3 regions of the Streptomyces albofaciens JCM 4342 genome follow, and region 2 is predicted to be linked to each of the others. Evidence: riboswitches for the same ligand, from Rfam matches in the RefSeq annotation. Region 2 holds a riboswitch; each other region holds the start of a gene.
What was found. Region 2 has a riboswitch for cobalamin ahead of CP973_RS33565 (ribonucleoside-diphosphate reductase subunit alpha). Riboswitches for the same ligand answer to the same signal wherever they lie in the genome.
Positions count from the first base shown of each region.

Region 1: another riboswitch for cobalamin. It lies ahead of CP973_RS12315 (cobalamin biosynthesis protein); the one in region 2 lies ahead of CP973_RS33565 (ribonucleoside-diphosphate reductase subunit alpha).
Region 3: another riboswitch for cobalamin. It lies ahead of metE (5-methyltetrahydropteroyltriglutamate--homocysteine S-methyltransferase); the one in region 2 lies ahead of CP973_RS33565 (ribonucleoside-diphosphate reductase subunit alpha).

Region 1 covers NZ_PDCM01000001.1:2,746,501-2,752,355, forward strand. The annotation lists gene CP973_RS12310 (cobyric acid synthase) at 1-1,469, opposite strand, end outside; gene CP973_RS12315 (cobalamin biosynthesis protein) at 1,528-2,508, opposite strand; cobalamin riboswitch at 2,636-2,782, opposite strand; gene CP973_RS12320 (hypothetical protein) at 2,982-3,218, opposite strand; gene CP973_RS12325 (inorganic phosphate transporter) at 3,273-4,613, opposite strand; gene CP973_RS12330 (lysozyme) at 4,962-5,795, opposite strand.
Region 2 covers NZ_PDCM01000002.1:3,152,581-3,158,435, forward strand. The annotation lists gene CP973_RS33555 (TolB family protein) at 1-1,355, opposite strand, end outside; gene CP973_RS33560 (TolB family protein) at 1,398-2,717, opposite strand; cobalamin riboswitch at 3,033-3,196, shown strand; gene CP973_RS33565 (ribonucleoside-diphosphate reductase subunit alpha) at 3,356-5,794, shown strand; gene CP973_RS33570 (ribonucleotide-diphosphate reductase subunit beta) at 5,797-5,855, shown strand, end outside.
Region 3 covers NZ_PDCM01000001.1:4,093,175-4,099,029, reverse strand. The annotation lists gene CP973_RS18330 (DUF5954 family protein) at 1-490, opposite strand, end outside; gene CP973_RS18325 (hypothetical protein) at 1,064-2,626, shown strand; cobalamin riboswitch at 2,866-3,092, shown strand; gene metE (5-methyltetrahydropteroyltriglutamate--homocysteine S-methyltransferase) at 3,283-5,601, shown strand; gene CP973_RS18315 (lysophospholipid acyltransferase family protein) at 5,854-5,855, shown strand, end outside.

The DNA.
Region 1 (5,855 bases), on a different contig from region 2:
GGGACCCCGCCCTCGATCAGCCGCAGCAGCGCGTCCGTGTCCGCGTGCTCCTCGATCAGGTCGCCCAGCCGGTCGAGCTGCTCCTCGCGCAGCGCGGCGAAGCTGGTGTCCGGCGCCGGGACGAACGCGCGGCCCGCGTCGGCGGCCACCCGCCGCAGGAACGCCCGCCGGAAACCGTCGCTCTCCAGGGAGCCGTGCCAGTGGGTGCCCCAGACGGCCCCGGACCGGCAGCCTGCCAGGAACGGCTCCCCGCCGTCGATCTCCGCCACGCCGTGGTGGATCTCGTATCCCTCGACCGGCTCGCCCAGCGCCTCGCCGGACGGCCGGGCCAGCGTCTTCTCGGCCGCGAACCGTACGCGTACGGGCAGCAGCCCCAGCCCGTCCACGGTCCCGGCCTTCGACTCGACCTCGTCCTCGATGCGCTCGCCCAGCATCTGGAAGCCGCCGCAGATGCCGAGCACCGGGCGGCCCTCCGCGGCCCGCCGCCGCACCGCGTCCGCGATGCCGCGCTCGCGCAGCCACTGGAGCGCGCGGACGGTGCCGCGGGTGCCGGGCAGGACGACGAGGTCGGCGTCGGCCAGTTCCTCGGGGCGGTCCACGAACCGGACCACGACGCCCGGTTCGGCGGCCAGCGCGTCCACGTCCGTGAAGTTCGACATCAGCGGTACGGCGGCCACGGCGACGCGCAGCACGTCCGCGCCGTGCGGCGGCGCGACGACGCTCTCGCGGACCGCGCCGCGCAGCGAGACGCGGAGGCCGTCCTCCTCGTCGATGCCGAGGCCGTGCGCGAACGGCAGCACCCCGAGGGTGGGCCGTCCGCTCAGCCCCTTCAGCATCTCCAGGCCGGGTTCCAGCAGCGTCACATCGCCGCGGAACTTGTTGACGAGATAGCCCGCGACCAGCGCCTGGTCCTCCCGGGACAGCAGCGCCGTGGTGCCGAAGAACGAGGCGAACACGCCGCCCCGGTCGATGTCGCCGACCACCACGACCGGAATCCTGGCGGCGCGCGCGATGCCCATGTTCACGATGTCGGTGCGCCGCAGGTTGATCTCCGCGGGGCTGCCGGCGCCCTCGCAGATCACCGCGTCATGCGTACGGCGCAGCTCCTGGAGACAGCCCGTGACCGTGCCGAGCAGCCGCTCCTGGCGCCCCGCGTGGTAGCCGCGCGCGCTCAGCTCGCCCACCGGCCTGCCCATCAGCACGACCTGGCTGCTGCGGTCACCGCCCGGCTTCAGCAGCACGGGATTCATCAGCGCGCTCGGCTCGACGCGCGCCGCCGCGGCCTGCATGGCCTGCGCCCGCCCGATCTCCGCGCCCTCGCGCGTCACGAACGAGTTCAGCGACATGTTCTGCGCCTTGAACGGCGCCACCTTGACGCCCTTGCGGGCCAGCCAGCGGCAGATGCCCGCCGTCACCACGCTCTTGCCCGCGTCGGACGTGGTGCCGGCCACCAGCAGCCCGCCGCCCAGCGGCGCCCCACCCGAACCGTTCACCTGGCACTCCTCGCCGTCCGTACGTTGCTGCTGCTCACTTGGCCCTCCCGGCCGTACGGGACCGGCGTACCGCCCCGGCCGCCAGCCGGCCCGTGACCGTGGCCGCCAGGGCCAGCGCGCTCACCCGGCGCGACAGCCGTACGGCCCGCTCGATGTCCGGCACCGCGACGGGGCGCCCGGTGCCGCCGTTGAGCACCGGCCGGTGCTCGACCCGGCCGCCGTACGCCAGGGTGCCGCCCAGCCGTACGCCCAGCGCGCCCGCGAACGCGGCCTCCACCGGGCCCGCGTTGGGGCTCGGGTGGGACGCGCCGTCCTGCCGCCAGGCGCGCCACGCGCCCCGCCGGTCCGGACCGGCCAGGACCGCCAGCGCGGCGGTCAGCCGGGAGCCGGGGAAGCCGGCCACGTCGTCGAGGCGGGCCGAGGCCCACCCGAAGCGGCGGTAGCGCGGCGATGTGTGGCCCACCATCGCGTCCAGCGTGTTGACGGCGCGGAACGCCAGCAGCCCGGGAACACCGGCGACCGCGCCCCACACCAGGGCGCCGACCACCGCGTCCGAGGTGTTCTCGGCGACGGACTCGACCACCGCGCGCGCCATCTGCTGCCCGTCCAGGGCCTGCGGGTCGCGCCCGCACAGGTGCGGCAGGCGCTCGCGCGCCACATCGAGGTCGCCCACGGCGAGCGCCCCGCCGACGGCCCGTGCCTCGCGGCCCAGCGAGGTGCCGCCCAGGACGGCCCAGGTGGCGGCGGCGGTCAGCGCCACGGAGGCGGGGAAGGCCGCGGGGGAGCGGCGTACGGCACGGGTGAGCAGCGTGGCACCGGCGGCGGTGCCGCCGGCGAGCAGTGCGGTGTGCAGGGCTCCGCGCCCGCGGCCGTCGCTCCACAGGCGGCGCTCCACGGCCGCCGCGGCCCGCCCGAAGGCGGCCACCGGGTGACCGCGCCGGGGGTCGCCCACGACCAGGTCGCCGAGGAAACCGAGGGCCGCGCCGCACGCGTAGCCGGCGTGTTCGGCACGCATCGGATCAGACCGCCGTCGCGCCTCGGAGGGGCAGCGGGGTACGTCCAGCGGGTCTCGAACTGCGGCCGGGCATGGCGGTAGGTCCTCACTCAGGGTCCGCGCCCTGGTTCGACGGGTACGGCGACGAGAGTCTCCTGGCTCCCCGGATCGGCGCTTCCCCCGGCCTTCCAGTCCGTACGGAACCCGCGTCCCGGACGCGGACCGTGGCCCTTGATGGAGGAGCGCTCCCCGGTGACAGTGGCGGGACCGCGCCGGATTCTCACCGGACTTCCTCATCTGTCGCCGATTGGCTCCGGCAGTCCACCACGCTCCGCGAAGCCCGTCAACTCGCGCTTGACCTGCGGCGCGGGGCGGGGGCCGCGCCTGTGTCGGAGGACACAGGCGGCCACTGCCCGCGGACGGCGACGGGGCGCCCGGTGACCGCGGCGGGTGCCGCGGCCACCGGACGCCCCGGGGCGCCGTGCCGGTGCCGGTCAGGCGGCGACGATCAGGTAGATGCCGTACGCCACGGCCGCCGCGCACAGCGCGAAGCAGGCGTACGCGCCGGCCCGCGCCGCCCCGCCGGGACCGTCGGCGGCCACCGCCTCGCCCTCCTGCCGGGGCTTGCGGGACGTGCCGACGATGCCGAGGGTGAACAGGCCCACGATGCCGACCGTCACGACCAGCGTGACGCCGAAGACCTGGCCGAGCGCTGCCCAGTCGATGCTCATTGCGTTCTCGTTCCTTCGTGGAAGCCGGGGGAGGCGGGGAGCCGTACGGCGGGGTCAGCCGGCGGCCGAGCCGGCCTTGGCGCGGGGCTCGGTCCCGTGCTTCTCGTGCGGGTGGGCGGCCACCGGGGCGGCGATCACCGGGGCCGCGCCGACCGGGTCGGTGAGCCGCGCCCCGGCCACCGCGGGCGCGGGGATCGTGGCGGCCGTCGCGGGCTCGGTGGCGACCGGGCCGGCGGGCGGCGGCGAGACGGCCTGGAGGGCGGCGGTCACGACACCCGCGGGCTCCGCGGCCGGGCCCTCGTTGACGTTGGTGTGGTCCACCGGCTTGCGCCGGGAGGCCACCCAGATCGCGCCGCAGACGGCGAGCGCGAGGACCGCGACGGTCGCGATGCCCCAGTCGCCCTGGTCCGCCAGCAGCGCGGCGCCCGCAGCGACCAGACCGGCGGCCGGCAGCGTCAGGCCCCAGGCGACGACCATCCGGCCCGCCGTGGACCAGCGCACCACGCCGCCCTTGCGGCCCAGCCCGGAACCCATGACGGAGCCGGAGCAGACCTGGGTGGTGGAGAGCGCGAAGCCGAGGTGGGAGGAGGCCAGGATGGTGGCCGCGGCGCCGGTCTGGGCGGCGAAGCCCTGCGGCGGCTGGATGTCGGTGATGCCCTTGCCCATCGTGCGGATGATCCGCCAGCCGCCCAGGTACGTGCCGAGCGCGATGGCCAGGCCCGCCGAGGCGATGACCCACAGCGGCGGGTCGGCGTGCGGTGCCACGACGCCGCCGGTGATCAGCGCCAGGGTGATCACGCCCATCGTCTTCTGGGCGTCGTTGGTGCCGTGGGCGAGGGAGACCAGGGCGGCGGAGGCGATCTGCCCGGCGCGGTAGCCCTTGGCGGTGTCCTCCTCGGCGCGGTCGCGGGCCAGCCGGTACGTCAGCCGGGTCGCGGCCATCGAGGCCAGACCGGCCACGATCGGCGCGGCGACGGCCGGGATGAGGACCTTCATGACAACGGCGCCGCCGTGCACGCCGCTCGCGCCGACGGACACCAGGGTCGCGCCGATCAGGCCGCCGAAGAGGGCGTGCGAGGAGCTGGAGGGGAGCCCGGCCAGCCAGGTGACGAGGTTCCAGACGATGGCGCCGACCAGTCCGGCGAAGATCACCTCTGGTCTGATGCCGGCGGTCTCGTCGATGATCCCGCCGGAGATGGTCTTGGCGACCTCCACGGACAGGAATGCGCCGAGCAGGTTGAGGGCCGCCGACATCGCCACCGCCGTCTTGGGCTTGAGTGCCCCGGTGGAAATGGTGGTGGCCATGGCGTTGGCCGTGTCGTGGAAGCCGTTCGTAAAGTCGAACACCAAGGCCGTGACGATCACGATCCCGATGAGAAGCGTGATGTGTTCCATTCACCCAGGCAATCAGTTCGATGGTCAGTAACGCTCGGGACCGTACGGACGACGGGTGAACGGAAGGTGAACTGGACCGGACGCCGCGGTGACGCCCCCGCAGGGGTGGCGCGGAGGCGCCCGAGGCGTCACGCGGGCCCCGTACGCATCAGCACGGGAGCCCCGTGCGTCCCAGGCGTACCGGGTGCCGGGCGGCATATGCGCCGGGGCTTGGACGCTCGGGGGCTTGGGTGCCCGGGGGTTCGGGCATCCGGGGGCTCGGACATCCGGGGGGGCTTGAGTGGTCGGGGGCTTGGATGCTCGGTCGCCTCGTCCCGCACCGCGCCGCGGTTGCCCTGGTTTTCCGCCTCAGCCCCGGGCGAAGCGCCGTAGCTGGGCGGCCGTGCCGTTCCACTTGTTCTGGTCGCCCGGCAGCGCGCCGTGGTTCGCGTACTGCCAGAAGCTCGGGTACGCCCAGCCGGCCGGCAGCTTGCCGGGCGTGCTGTGCCAGTTCGCCAGCCACAGCGGGTGGGTGGCGGCGAACGCCCGGCTGCCGCCGGTGCAGCCGTTCCACCACCGCGCCGTCGTGTAGATCACCGGTCGCCGTCCGGTCTGCCGCAGCACCTCGTTGCTGAACCCGCGGATCCACCGGACCAGCGCCGCGCGGCTCATGCCGAAGCACGCCCGCTCCGGGGCGTACGGATTGTGCTCGATGTCCAGGGCCGGCGGCAGCGTCCGGCCGTCCGCCTTCCATCCGCCGCCGTGGCGCAGGAAGTGCCGCGCCTGCGCGGTTCCGGAGGACGCGCTCGGCACCCCGAAGTGGTACGCGCCGCGCAGCAGGCCGGCTTTGCGCGCGCCGCGGTACTGCCGCCAGAAGTGCGGGTTGTGGTACCAGTCCGACTCCGTGGCCTTGATGTAGACGAACCGGCCGCCCTTCGCCCGTACGTCCCGCCAGTCGACGGCGCCCTGGTGGGAGGAGACGTCGTGGCCGAGCGGCTTGCCCGCGGCCTCGGCGGCGGGCGGTGCGGGTACGGCGGCGTACAGGACCGCGGTCAGCGCGCCGAGGGCGAGCGAGGCGGCGGTGAGGCGGCGGCGCCTCGGGCGCGGCGGGTGGGGGTGCTGTGGGTGCGGGTGTGGGTGCGGGTGCTGCGGGGCGCGCGGCGGGCGCTGCGCGCCGGGCTGGTGATCGTGGTCACGGGCCATGGTTCCCCCCGGATCTCCCCAGGATGACGGCACATACGGGAACTGCTGCGTGCGGGCATG
Region 2 (5,855 bases):
GGCAGCATTCGCCGTACGAACACATCCGTGACCCCATTCGTGTCCCCCGGCACCAGATTCGCCGCGTCCGAGTCGAAGGCCACGGTCAAGCCGATGGCGTCGGTGGAGACGTTGGAGGACCAGCCCGGGTCGGGTGTGCTGTCGACGGGGCGGCTGACGCGTTCGATGACGCCGGTGCGCATGTCGCGGACGAAGACGTCCGTCGCGTTGTTGGTGTCGTCCCGTACGAGGTCCGGCGCCGAGGACTGGAAGTACAGGCGACCGTTGTCGGCGGACAGCACGCCCAGGCCGGAGGAGCCGGTCTGCGGCTGCTTGCCGTCGTAGGTGTAGGACATCTGCTCCGTCGTGCCCTTGACGAGGTCCCGTACGAACAGGTCGGCCCGGCCCGTCGGGTGGCCGGGCACCACCTCGCCGTACTGGCTGGAGAAGACCACGTAGCGGCCGTCGGGGCTGAGCGAGGCGTTCCAGGCGCCGACCGTCTCGCCGGTGGAGGAGAGGCTCCCCACGCCGGTGCGGCCGGTGTCCAGGTCGTGCACGTAGAACGGGTAGCTGTGCGGTCTGCGCAGATCGGCCCGGTCGCGGGCGGCCGCGGCGGGGGCCGGGCGCAGGTTGGCGGCCTTGGAGGTGAAGCCGACCGTACGGCCGTCGTAGGTGATCGCCGGGTTGGCGGAGGGCCCGTTGGCCTGCTCTCCGGTGGCGGTGACGCTCACCCGCTCGACCGCGCCCGTCTTCCGGTCGCGGACGAAGATGTCCTGGGCCTTGTTGGTGTCGCCGGGCACCAGGTCCTCACGACTGGAGGCGAACGCCACGTACCGGCCGTTGGCGCTGATCACGGGCATCTGGGAGCCCTGCTTGCCCTGCGGCGGCTTTCCGTCGAGGGTGACGCTCTCGGTGCGTCCGGTCCTGCGGTCGTGCACGAAGATGTCGGTGGCGGCGTTGGTGTCCCCCGGCACGAGGTTGGCGGCACCGGAGGCGAAGGCGACATACCGGCCGTCGGCGCTGATGGTGGGCGTGGACGACCAGGAGTCGGCCTGGGTGCCGTCGCTCGCCACGTTGACGCGTTCGACGGCGCCCGTGCGCAGGTTCTTGACGAAGATGTCCGGCTGGCCGTTGGTGTCGCCGGGCACCAGGTTCGTCGCGTCGGAGCCGAACACGGCGAACCGGCCGTCGGCGCTGATCATCGAGCCGGACGAGCCGCCGTTGCCCTGTGTGCCGTCGGCGGCGACGCTGGCCCGCTCGGTGCCGGACGGCGGCGCGGACCGGGCGGCGGCCGTCGTGGCGGGCAGCAGCGCGGCGAGCGCGCACACCCCGGTGACGGCGGCGAGTCTTCGTACGGTGGTGCGGGTGGACCTCATGGCGGATTCCCCTCCTGGTGAATGCGTGCGTCGCCGTTGACGTCAGTGCGTGAGCCGGCGGACGAAGACGTCGCCCGTCCCGTTCGTGTCACCGGGCACCAGCCCGTCGTCGCGCGAGTCGAAGACCGCCAGCCGCCCGGCGGCGTCGGGCACCGCGGTATTGGTCCAGGAGGACGACTGGCCGCCGTCCGCGGTGACGTTGATCCGTTCGACCCGCCCGGTGCGCAGGTCGCGGACGAAGGCGTCGACCTCGCGGTTGGTGTCGCCGGGCACCAGGTTGGTCGCCGCGGAGGTGAAGAAGAGGCGCCGGTTGTCCGCGCTGAGCCGCCCGTCGGAGGACCAGCCGTTGCCCTGGGCACCGTCGTGCGCGCGGGACGCCATCCGGGTGGTGCCCTTCCCCAGGTCGCGGACGAAGATGTCGTACGTGCCGTTGGTGTCGCCGGGCACCACGTCGTCGGCCACGGAGGCGAAGACCGCGTGCCGGCCGTCGGGGCTCAGCCGGGGGAACGGCGACACGCCGACCACGGCGCCCGTCGAGCCGAGGCTCGCCACGCTCGTCCGCCCGGTGTCCAGGTCGTGGACGTACAGGGGGTCCTGCGGCGGCGGGCGGCGGAAGCCGGGTCCGGCGGGGGTGAGGTTCGTCGCCTTGGAGGTGAACGCGACCCGACGGCCGTCGGCGCTGATCGACGGGAAGGCGGAGGGGCCGTCGGCCTGCGTGCCGTCGCTCGCCACACTGACCCGTTTCGTCGTTTCCTTCTGCACATCGTGGACGAAGATGTCCAGGCGCTCGTTGGTGTCGCCGGGCACCAGGTCCGCGCGGTACGAGCCGAAGGCGAGGTGGCGGCCGTCGCCGCTGAGGGTGAAGTTCTGCACCCCGTAGCCGTACGGGGACGTGCCCGCGCCCGCGGTGGGGCTCGTGGTGCGGCCGGTCAGCCGGTCGTGGACGAACACGTCGCCCTCGCCGTTGGTGTCGCCGGGCACCAGGTTCGACGCCGAGGAGTAGAAGGCCACGTACCGCCCGTCGGCGCTGATCTCGGGTGATCCGGACAGGGCGTTGCCGCGCGTGCCGTCACCGGCGACGCTGACCAGGTCGACCTTTCCCGTCCGTAAATCCTTGACGTACACGTCTTGTTGGCCGTTGGCGTCGGCGGGTCCCAGATTGGTGGCTTCCGAGGTGAATGCCACGAACCGCCCGTTCGCGCTGAGCGTCGGACCGCCCGAGAAACCGTTTCCCTGCGTTCCGTCCGCGGCGACGCTGACCCGTTCGGTCGCCGGGGCCGCCGGCCGTGCCGCGGTGGCCGTCGCGGACAGCACCCCCGCCACGGCACACGCTCCGGCCAGCAGCCCCACGGCTCTCGCCACGCCGCGCGCAGCACCGTTTCTTCGCATGTCTCCCCCCTCACATCAGGCCCCCCACCCGCCCCGCCGGGCGACGGAGCAGACAAGGAGCCAATACGCTTCAGGAGTCCCGGTCAACGCATCAGGGACATTCCGCGCCACCAATACGCCCCCTGCATCAGCCCCCGTCCAGGAGGGCCGCCGGGCCCCGGCCGGAAGGCCCGGAACGGCTTCAGGAAGCCTCCGCAGGGGCTTCTGGGCGGCCCCGCAGCGCCCGGCGAACGGCCTCGGAACGGCTGCCGAATACCACGGCTCCGGACAACCCCGCGCCAACGCGACACAAGATATGGGGGTGGGTGCACGAGGCAGCACAAGATGTATGCTCGTGCTCGCTGTCGTCGCAGGGGAATCCGGTGCGAATCCGGAACTGTCCCGCAACGGTGTACGAAGTGCGGCAATCCGCACCCGTGAGTCCGAAGACCTGCCCGCAGTACGCCCGCGCCATCCCGGCGCGGTCGTCGATACGTCCGGGCCTCGCGGGTTGGGCCGGTGGACGCTGCGCGGTGTGCCCGCGCGCCCCTCGCCGTGCCAGGGGTGCCGCACGCCCGTACGCGGCCCTCCGTGCCTCCCCCGGGCCCCCGCCGAGTGAGGGAGAGCAGCACGTGACCATCGCGCCAACGGAGCCCGCGTCAGACCGGCAGGTCGTGCAGCCCGCGAAGGACACGAAGCCCCGGCAGGACGCCGGCGGCCGGGCCGAGGACGGCCCCGGCGCCGCGCTGCTGCGCACGCTGACCGACCTCACCGCCGACCTGGACGCCACCGACCCCGGCAAGGTCGCCGCCGCCGCGCTGCGCGGCCGCCACCCCGGCTCCGACGAGGCCGAACTGCGCTCGCTGGCCATGGAGGCCGCCGCCGGCCTGATCGGCGACGAGCCGCAGTACTCCAAGCTGGCCGCCCGCCTGCTGACGCTCGCCATCGCGGAGGAGGCGGCCGCGGAGGGGGCGACCGCCTTCTCCGCCTCCGTCGCCGTCGGACACCGCGAGGGCCTGATCGCCGACGACACGGCGGAGTTCGTACGGACCCACGCGGCGCGCCTGGACGAGCTGGTGGAGCGCGCCCTCGCGGACGGCGCCGACGACCGGTTCGGCTACTTCGGCCTGCGCACCCTGCACTCCCGCTACCTGCTGCGCCACCCGATCTCCCGGCAGGTCATCGAGACCCCGCAGCACTTCCTGCTGCGGGTGGCCTGCGGCCTGGCCGAGGACCACGGCGAGCGGGCCGTGGACGACGTCGCCGAGCTGTACCGGCTGACCAGCACGCTGTCGTACCTGCCCTCCTCCCCCACCCTCTTCAACTCCGGCACCCGGCACCCGCAGATGTCCTCCTGCTACCTGCTGGACTCCCCGCTGGACGAGCTGGACTCGATCTACGACCGCTACCACCAGGTGGCGCGCCTGTCGAAGCACGCCGGCGGCATCGGCCTGTCGTACTCCCGGGTGCGCGCCCGCGGCTCGCTGATCCGCGGCACCAACGGCCACTCCAACGGCATCGTGCCGTTCCTGCGCACCCTGGACGCCTCGGTCGCGGCCGTGAACCAGGGCGGCCGGCGCAAGGGCGCGGCCTGTGTCTACCTGGAGACCTGGCACGCGGACCTGGAGGAGTTCCTGGAGCTGCGCGACAACACGGGCGAGGACGCCCGGCGCACCCACAACCTGAACATCGCGCACTGGATCCCCGACGAGTTCATGCGCCGCGTCGAGGCGGACGCCGACTGGTCGCTGTTCTCCCCCAGCGACGTGCCGGAGCTGGTGGACCTGTACGGCGACGAGTTCGACGCCGCGTACCGCGAGGCGGAGGCCGCGGGCCTGGCCGTCAAGCAGGTCCCGGCGCGCATCCTGTACGCGCGGATGATGCGCACCCTCGCGCAGACCGGCAACGGCTGGATGACCTTCAAGGACGCCGCCAACCGCACCGCCAACCAGACCGCCGAGCCCGGCAAGGTGGTGCACTCCTCGAACCTGTGCACCGAGATCCTGGAGGTCACCGACGACGGCGAGACCGCGGTCTGCAACCTCGGCTCGGTCAACCTGGCCGCCCACCTGGGCGACGACGGCGAGATGGACTGGGAGCGGCTGGACGCCACGGTCCGTACGGCCGTGACCTTCCTGGACCGCGTGGTGGACATCAACTTCTACCCGACCGAGCAGGCCGGCGCCTCCAACTCGCGCTGGCGGCCGGTGGGCCTGGGCCTGATGGGACTCCAGGACGTCTTCTTCCGGCTGCGGCTCGGCTTCGACTCGCCCGAGGCGCGGGAGCTGTCCACCCGCATCTCCGAGCGGATCATGCTCGCCGCGTACGAGGCGTCCGCCGACCTCGCCGAGCGGCACGGGCCGCACCCGGCCTGGTCCGCAACCCGTACGGCCCGGGGCGTGCTGCACCCCGACCACTACCCGAACGCCGAGCCGCGCTGGGCGGACCGGTGGGCGGCGCTGCGCACCCGTATCGCGGCGACCGGCATGCGCAACTCGCTGCTGCTGGCCATCGCGCCGACCGCGACCATCGCCTCGATCGCGGGCGTGTACGAGTGCATCGAGCCGCAGGTCTCCAACCTGTTCAAGCGCGAGACGCTGAGCGGCGAGTTCCTCCAGGTCAACGCGTACCTGATCGAGGAGCTGAAGGCGCTGGGCCTGTGGGACGAGCGCACCCGTGACGCACTGCGCGAGGGCAACGGCTCGGTGCAGGAGCTGGACTGGATCCCCGCGGAGATCCGCGAGCTGTACCGCACGGCCTGGGAGATCCCGCAGCGTGCCCTGATCGACATGGCGGCGGACCGTACGCCCTACCTCGACCAGAGCCAGTCGCTGAACCTGTTCATGGCGTCGCCGACCATCGGCAAGCTCAGCTCGATGTACGCCTACGCCTGGAAGCGCGGCATCAAGACCACGTACTACCTGCGCTCGCGGCCGGCGACCCGGATCGCCCAGTCCGCGCGCGGCACGGGCGGGGGCGCGCAGACCGCTCCCGTACCCGCTCAGGCGGCCGACCCCGAGGCCGTCGCCTGCTCCCTGGAAAACCCCGAGTCCTGCGAGGCATGCCAGTAACCATGACCACCACCCCTGAGAAGACCGAGACGTCCGCCGCCGCCTCGCACACCGCCACCAC
Region 3 (5,855 bases), on a different contig from region 2:
ATCCCTTGGTACGGGACGGCACCCGCAGCGCCTCGCCGACCTCCGCCGGATCAGGGTCGGAGGGGCGGGGCGGTTCGGGCCCGCTACGGCCCATGCGGATGAATTTCGACGCGCGCACGATGCGGAAACGCTCGCCACGGACGCGGATCTCGTCGACGACCTCCCGGTCCATGCGCAACGCCGCCGCCATCCACTCCTTCTGTGCCGCCGCGTCACCGGTTTCGTCGGCCCGTTTGGCCCGCAGGCGAAAGTGCGATCCCAGGGAGTCCCTGGCCCCCTGCGGTTCGCCGACGCCGTGCTCGGACAGTTCCCAACCGCCGGTTTCGCACTCTTTCGCATGGAAGAACTCCGCCAGCCCCACCCCCAGGAGTTCCGGGTAGCGCTCGCGCGCCTGCCACGCCTCCAGGTCCGCCAGCGCGGCGATGGGCCCGTCCTGCGGCGCCACCCTGAAGGTGAGATAGCCGGGAACCCTGTCCTCGTAACCGTTCATGCACCGAATGTGCCGGAGGCGGCGACGACTTCGCCGGAAAACCGGAGAAACAACCCGGTCACGCGTCGGCAGCGCGCAGGTGTGTGATATGAGCACAAGGAAGTTCGGGTGTGATGTCCCCGAGCGCTCGGCACGGAGCGACGCGGAGTGCGGGGCCGGGGGCGTCGGGATGCGTTACGGTGCGTTCGGGGTGCGTTCGGGGTGCGTTCGGGGCGCGTTCCGGGTGCATCAGGGCGCCTTGGAAGTGGGCTCTCGCGGCGGCGTACCGTACGAGGATGGCCCACGCCATAACGACGACGGCAATTCCGTTGAGCCGTCAACCGTTCAGCGGGACGGGCCGGCCAGTGCCGAATGCCCGTGGGCCGAAATAGTTCACCGCGAAATCATCATTGGTCCGTATCAATGGCCCAACGTGCAGGCCGAATTCGCCCCGGCCCGCGGGTCATGGCATGATCACCCAGCTCCCTTTCCGTACCTCTTCACTCCTTCGCAACCGTCCCATTGCTGTGAGGCGCCGTTTCCGAAGGCGACTTCGTCGCGGCGTACCCCACCCCACATTCTCCAGGGCTCACCTTGCGTACGATTACCAAGCAGGCGCTCATACCTGCCTTGACCGTCATCTCCCTGCTGGCTTCCGGGTGTTCGTCCCCCAGTGGCACCGGCACCGATACCGGCACCGACAAGGCCGCCGAACCCGGCGCCGGAGCGACCGCCGCCCAGGCCGCCGAGGGCCAGGACCCCGCCGACACCGCGGCCGGCAAGGGCGGTGGCGGCGGGCAGCGGCTGGCCGTCGGCGCGGCTCCCACGTCGTCCGGACCCGCCGGTGCGGCCGCCGTGGCCCGCCCGTCCGGCGACGGACGCCCGCGGTACACGTCCTCGCTACGGGTCGCCTCGTACGACCGCCGCAGCGGCCGCGCGGTCGTCGTCAGCCCGGCGAAGCATCTCCCGAATCCCTCGCCCACCCCCTCGGCCTCCACCTCCCCCTCCCCCGGCCCCGCTGCTTCCGCGCCCGCGAAGAACTCGGCCGTAGCCGTCGGTGACGTCATCGCGAGCGCGCCCGCTCCCGGCGCGCCCAGCGGCGTCCTGGCCAAGGTCACCGCCGTACGGGGTACGACGGCGAAGGGCACCGAGGTCAACACCGCCCCGGCCACCCTCGACGCGCTGCTCGGCAAGGGCAAGGCCGACGGGAAGGTGCCCGTCGATCCGGCGGCCGTCTCGGTCGAGCCGCTGGTCAAGGGGGTGAAGGTCTCCTGGGCGAAGCAGGGTGAGCGCCGCTTCGGTCCGCACGGCGCCACGCTGCCCCTCGGCAGTCTGCGTCTGGACGTCGGCGCGTCGGTGGCCACCGCGGAGGACGCCCCGGCGAGCGCCGCGGCCTCGGTCGCCGGCTTCGTACAGCTGTCGCCCAAGGTCGAGTTCGCTTACGACGGCAGCCGCCCGCACGCCACGCCCAGCCCCGCCCCCGCCGGCCGCACCGCGCCCGGCGGCGCGTTCATCGGGCTGTCCGGTGACTGGTCCTCGCAGTGGCGCTTCAAGGGGCAGGCCGCCGCCTCCACCGCGAGCGGCAAGCCGCTGCGGATGCCGTTCGCCAAGCTCCACGCCGATCCGGTCATCCAGGTGGGCCCGGTCCCGGTCGTCGTCAACCTCGACCTCACGTGCTACCTCGCGGTCGAGGCGGACGGCCGGGTCAGCGTCGACATCAAGCAGGACCTCAAGGGCGACTTCCGGGTCGGCGGCAGCTACTCCTGGGCCGGGGGCTGGAAGCCCGTCAGCGAATCCGGCATGCACTCCACCCCCATGCAGGCCGCCGTGACGGCGGCGGGCCGGGCGAAAGCCACGCTAGGTACCGAGGCGAGCGTCGGCCTGTACGGTGCGGTCGGTGTGAGCGCCGATGTCGCTCCGTATCTGCGGGGCGAGGCCAGCGCCGCGGCCGCCGGTTCCTCCGACGGGAAGGGGTCCGTCACGGCCGACTGGAAGGCCTTCGGCGGACTGGATCTGAGCGGCTCGCTCCAGGCCCAGCTGACGATCTTCGGCACTCCGCTCTTCCAGAAGCGCATCCCGCTGGGCACCCTCCACCGGGAATGGAAACTCGCGTCCGGCCGCTACTCCTCCGCCGCGTCGCAGCCGCCTGCCGGCTGAGCCCTCCGGCACGTAGCCACCACCAACCGAGGCTGAAGCCGAAACCGAAGCCGAAGCTGTACGGGTCCCGGTCCCGGCCGTATCCCGTACGGCTTCGGCGTCTGTCACCCGCTCCGTACAGCTCCGGCGCTCCGTACGGGTCCGTGCGGGCCGAACCACTCCCGCCCTCCCCGCCCTCCCCGTCTCATGCGCCATCCCGCCATATGAACAGGGGTGTCCGCCCACGCCCTGACCGATCTACTGTGTCCGGTGCAGCTGGTTCGCCCTGCCCGCCAGGCAGGCGCGTCGTAAGAGGGAACCCGGTGGGAATCCGGGACTGCCCCGCAGCGGTGAGCGGGAACGACCGCCGTCATACGCACTGGATCCGGGCCGCGGATCCGGGAAGCGACGGCCAGTAGGTGTCCGCCGGGAGAGCCCGGCAGGCGTGCCCGCGAGTCCGAAGACCTGCCCGTTGCCCGCGCGCGTCCATGCGTGCGCGGTCATCCCGGAGACCTCGAGGGCGGGTTGGGAGCGTTTCGGACGTAGTCCGGAACCGTACACGTCAGGCGGGCAGGAGCGTCGGCGCACGCTTCGCGGCTCGTCCGGCGCGTCGTTCCTTCGCGTTCTCGTCCCGTCCCCGGGACGTACTCAAGAACACGTCCGTGAAGGAGAGTTCCGTGACAGCGAAGCCCGCAGCCGCGGCAGCACGGGCCACCGTGTACGGCTACCCCCGCCAGGGTCGGAACCGGGAACTGAAGAAGGCCATCGAGGGCTACTGGAAGGGCCGCGTCACCGCGGACGCCCTGGTGGAAACCGCGCGGGACCTGCGTCGTGCGAACTGGCAGCAGCTGGTGGACGCCGGCGTCCACGAAGTGCCGACCGGTGACTTCTCGTACTACGACCACGTCCTGGACACCAGCGTCATGGTCGGTGCCGTCCCGGACCGGCACCGCGCCGCAGTCGAGGCCGGCGCCCTGGACGGCTACTTCGCGATGGCGCGCGGCACCCAGGACGTGGCGCCGCTGGAGATGACGAAGTGGTTCGACACCAACTACCACTACCTCGTGCCCGAGTTGGGGCCCGAAACGGTCTTCGCCGCGGACTCCGCCAAGCAGGTCGGTGAGCTGACGGAGGCGCTGGCCCTCGGGCACACGCCGCGCCCGGTGCTCGTCGGCCCGGTCACCTACCTCCTGCTGGCCAAGCCCGCCCCCGGTGTCGCCGCCGACTTCGACCCGCTGACCCTGCTCGACCGGCTGCTGCCGGTGTACGCCGAGGTCCTGGGCGATCTGCGCGCGGCCGGCGCCGAGTGGGTGCAGCTGGACGAGCCCGCCCTGGTCCAGGACCGCAGCCCGGCCGAGCTGAACGCCGCCGAACGCGCCTACCGCGACCTCGGCGCCCTCACCGACCGCCCGAAGCTGCTGGTCGCCTCGTACTTCGACCAGCTCGGCGAGGCCCTGCCGGTCCTGGCCAAGGCCCCTGTCGACGGTCTGGCGCTGGACTTCACCGAGGCCGCCGCCGGCAACCTGGACGCGCTCGCCGCGGCGGGCGGCCTGCCCGGCAAGCGCCTGGTCGCCGGTGTCGTCAACGGCCGTAACATCTGGATCAACGACTACGAGAAGTCGCTGGCCACGCTCGGGACCCTGTTGGGGCTGGCCGACCGGGTCGACGTGGCCGCCTCCTGCTCCCTCCTGCACGTGCCGCTCGACGCCGCGGTCGAACGCGACATCGACCCGCAGATCCTGCGCTGGCTCGCGTTCGCCGAGCAGAAGACGGCCGAGATCGCCACGCTCGCCCGCGGTCTCGCGCAGGGCACCCACACGATCGCCGCCGAACTGGCCGCCAACCGGGCCGACCTGGCGTCCCGTGCCGGTTCCGCGATCACGCACGACCCCGCCGTACGTGCCCGCGCCGCCGCCGTCACCGACGCGGACGGCCGCCGCCCGGCACCGTACGCGGAGCGCGCCGCCGCCCAGCGGGCCCATCTGGGCCTGCCCCTGCTGCCGACCACCACCATCGGCTCCTTCCCGCAGACCGGCGAACTGCGCACCGCACGCGCCGACCTGCGGGCCGGACGGATCGGCACCGCCGGTTACGAGGAACGCATCGGGAACGAGATCCGCGAGATCCTCGCCTTCCAGGAGAAGGCGGGCATCGACGTCCTGGTGCACGGCGAGCCCGAGCGCAACGACATGGTCCAGTACTTCGCGGAACAGCTGACCGGCTACCTCGCCACGCAGCACGGCTGGGTCCAGTCGTACGGCACCCGGTACGTGCGCCCACCGGTCCTGGCCGGTGACGTCTCGCGGCCCGAGCCGATGACGGTGCGCTGGACGACGTATGCCCAGTCCCACACCGACCGGCCCGTCAAGGGCATGCTGACCGGCCCGGTCACCATGCTGGCCTGGTCCTTCGTCCGCGACGACCAGCCGCTCGCCGACACCGCCCGCCAGGTGGCCCTGGCCCTGCGCGACGAGGTCGCCGACCTCGAAGCGGCGGGCACCTCGGTCATCCAGGTGGACGAGCCCGCCCTGCGCGAGACGCTGCCGCTGCGCGCCGCCGGTCACGCCGCCTACCTCGCCTGGGCCACCGAGGCGTTCCGCCTCACCACGAGCGGCGTGCGCGACCGTACCCAGATCCACACGCACATGTGCTACGCCGAGTTCGGTGACATCGTCCGGGCCATCGACGATCTCGACGCCGACGTCATCAGCCTGGAGGCCGCCCGCTCCCATATGCAGGTCGCCCGCGAACTGGCCGCGCACGGCTACCCGCGCGAGGCCGGGCCGGGGGTGTACGACATCCATTCGCCCCGCGTGCCGAGCGCCGAGGAGATGGCGAGCCTGCTGCGCAAGGGCCTCGACGCCATTCCCGCCGAGCGCCTGTGGGTCAACCCGGACTGCGGCCTGAAGACCCGCGCCTGGCCCGAGACCCGTGCCTCGCTGGAGAATCTGGTCGCCGCCGCGCGGACCGTCCGGGCGGAGATCGCCTCGTCCTGACCGGGGCCGGTGGCCGACGGAAGCGGTGACGGCCGGATACCGGTGACGGCCGGGTGCCGCCGACGGCCGGGAGGGCGCACGCCCGAGCCTCCTCCCGGCCGCTCACCACCGCCTTCCGGCGCAAGCCTCACCGGTACCCCCACGGGTGGTTACGGACGCTCGTCCCGGCATCTACACTACGTCCTCCTGCACCTCGTCTGACCTGCGTAAACAGTGCCGTTGAGCCGGTTCCGGAGAGTGAGGAGAGGCCCTGT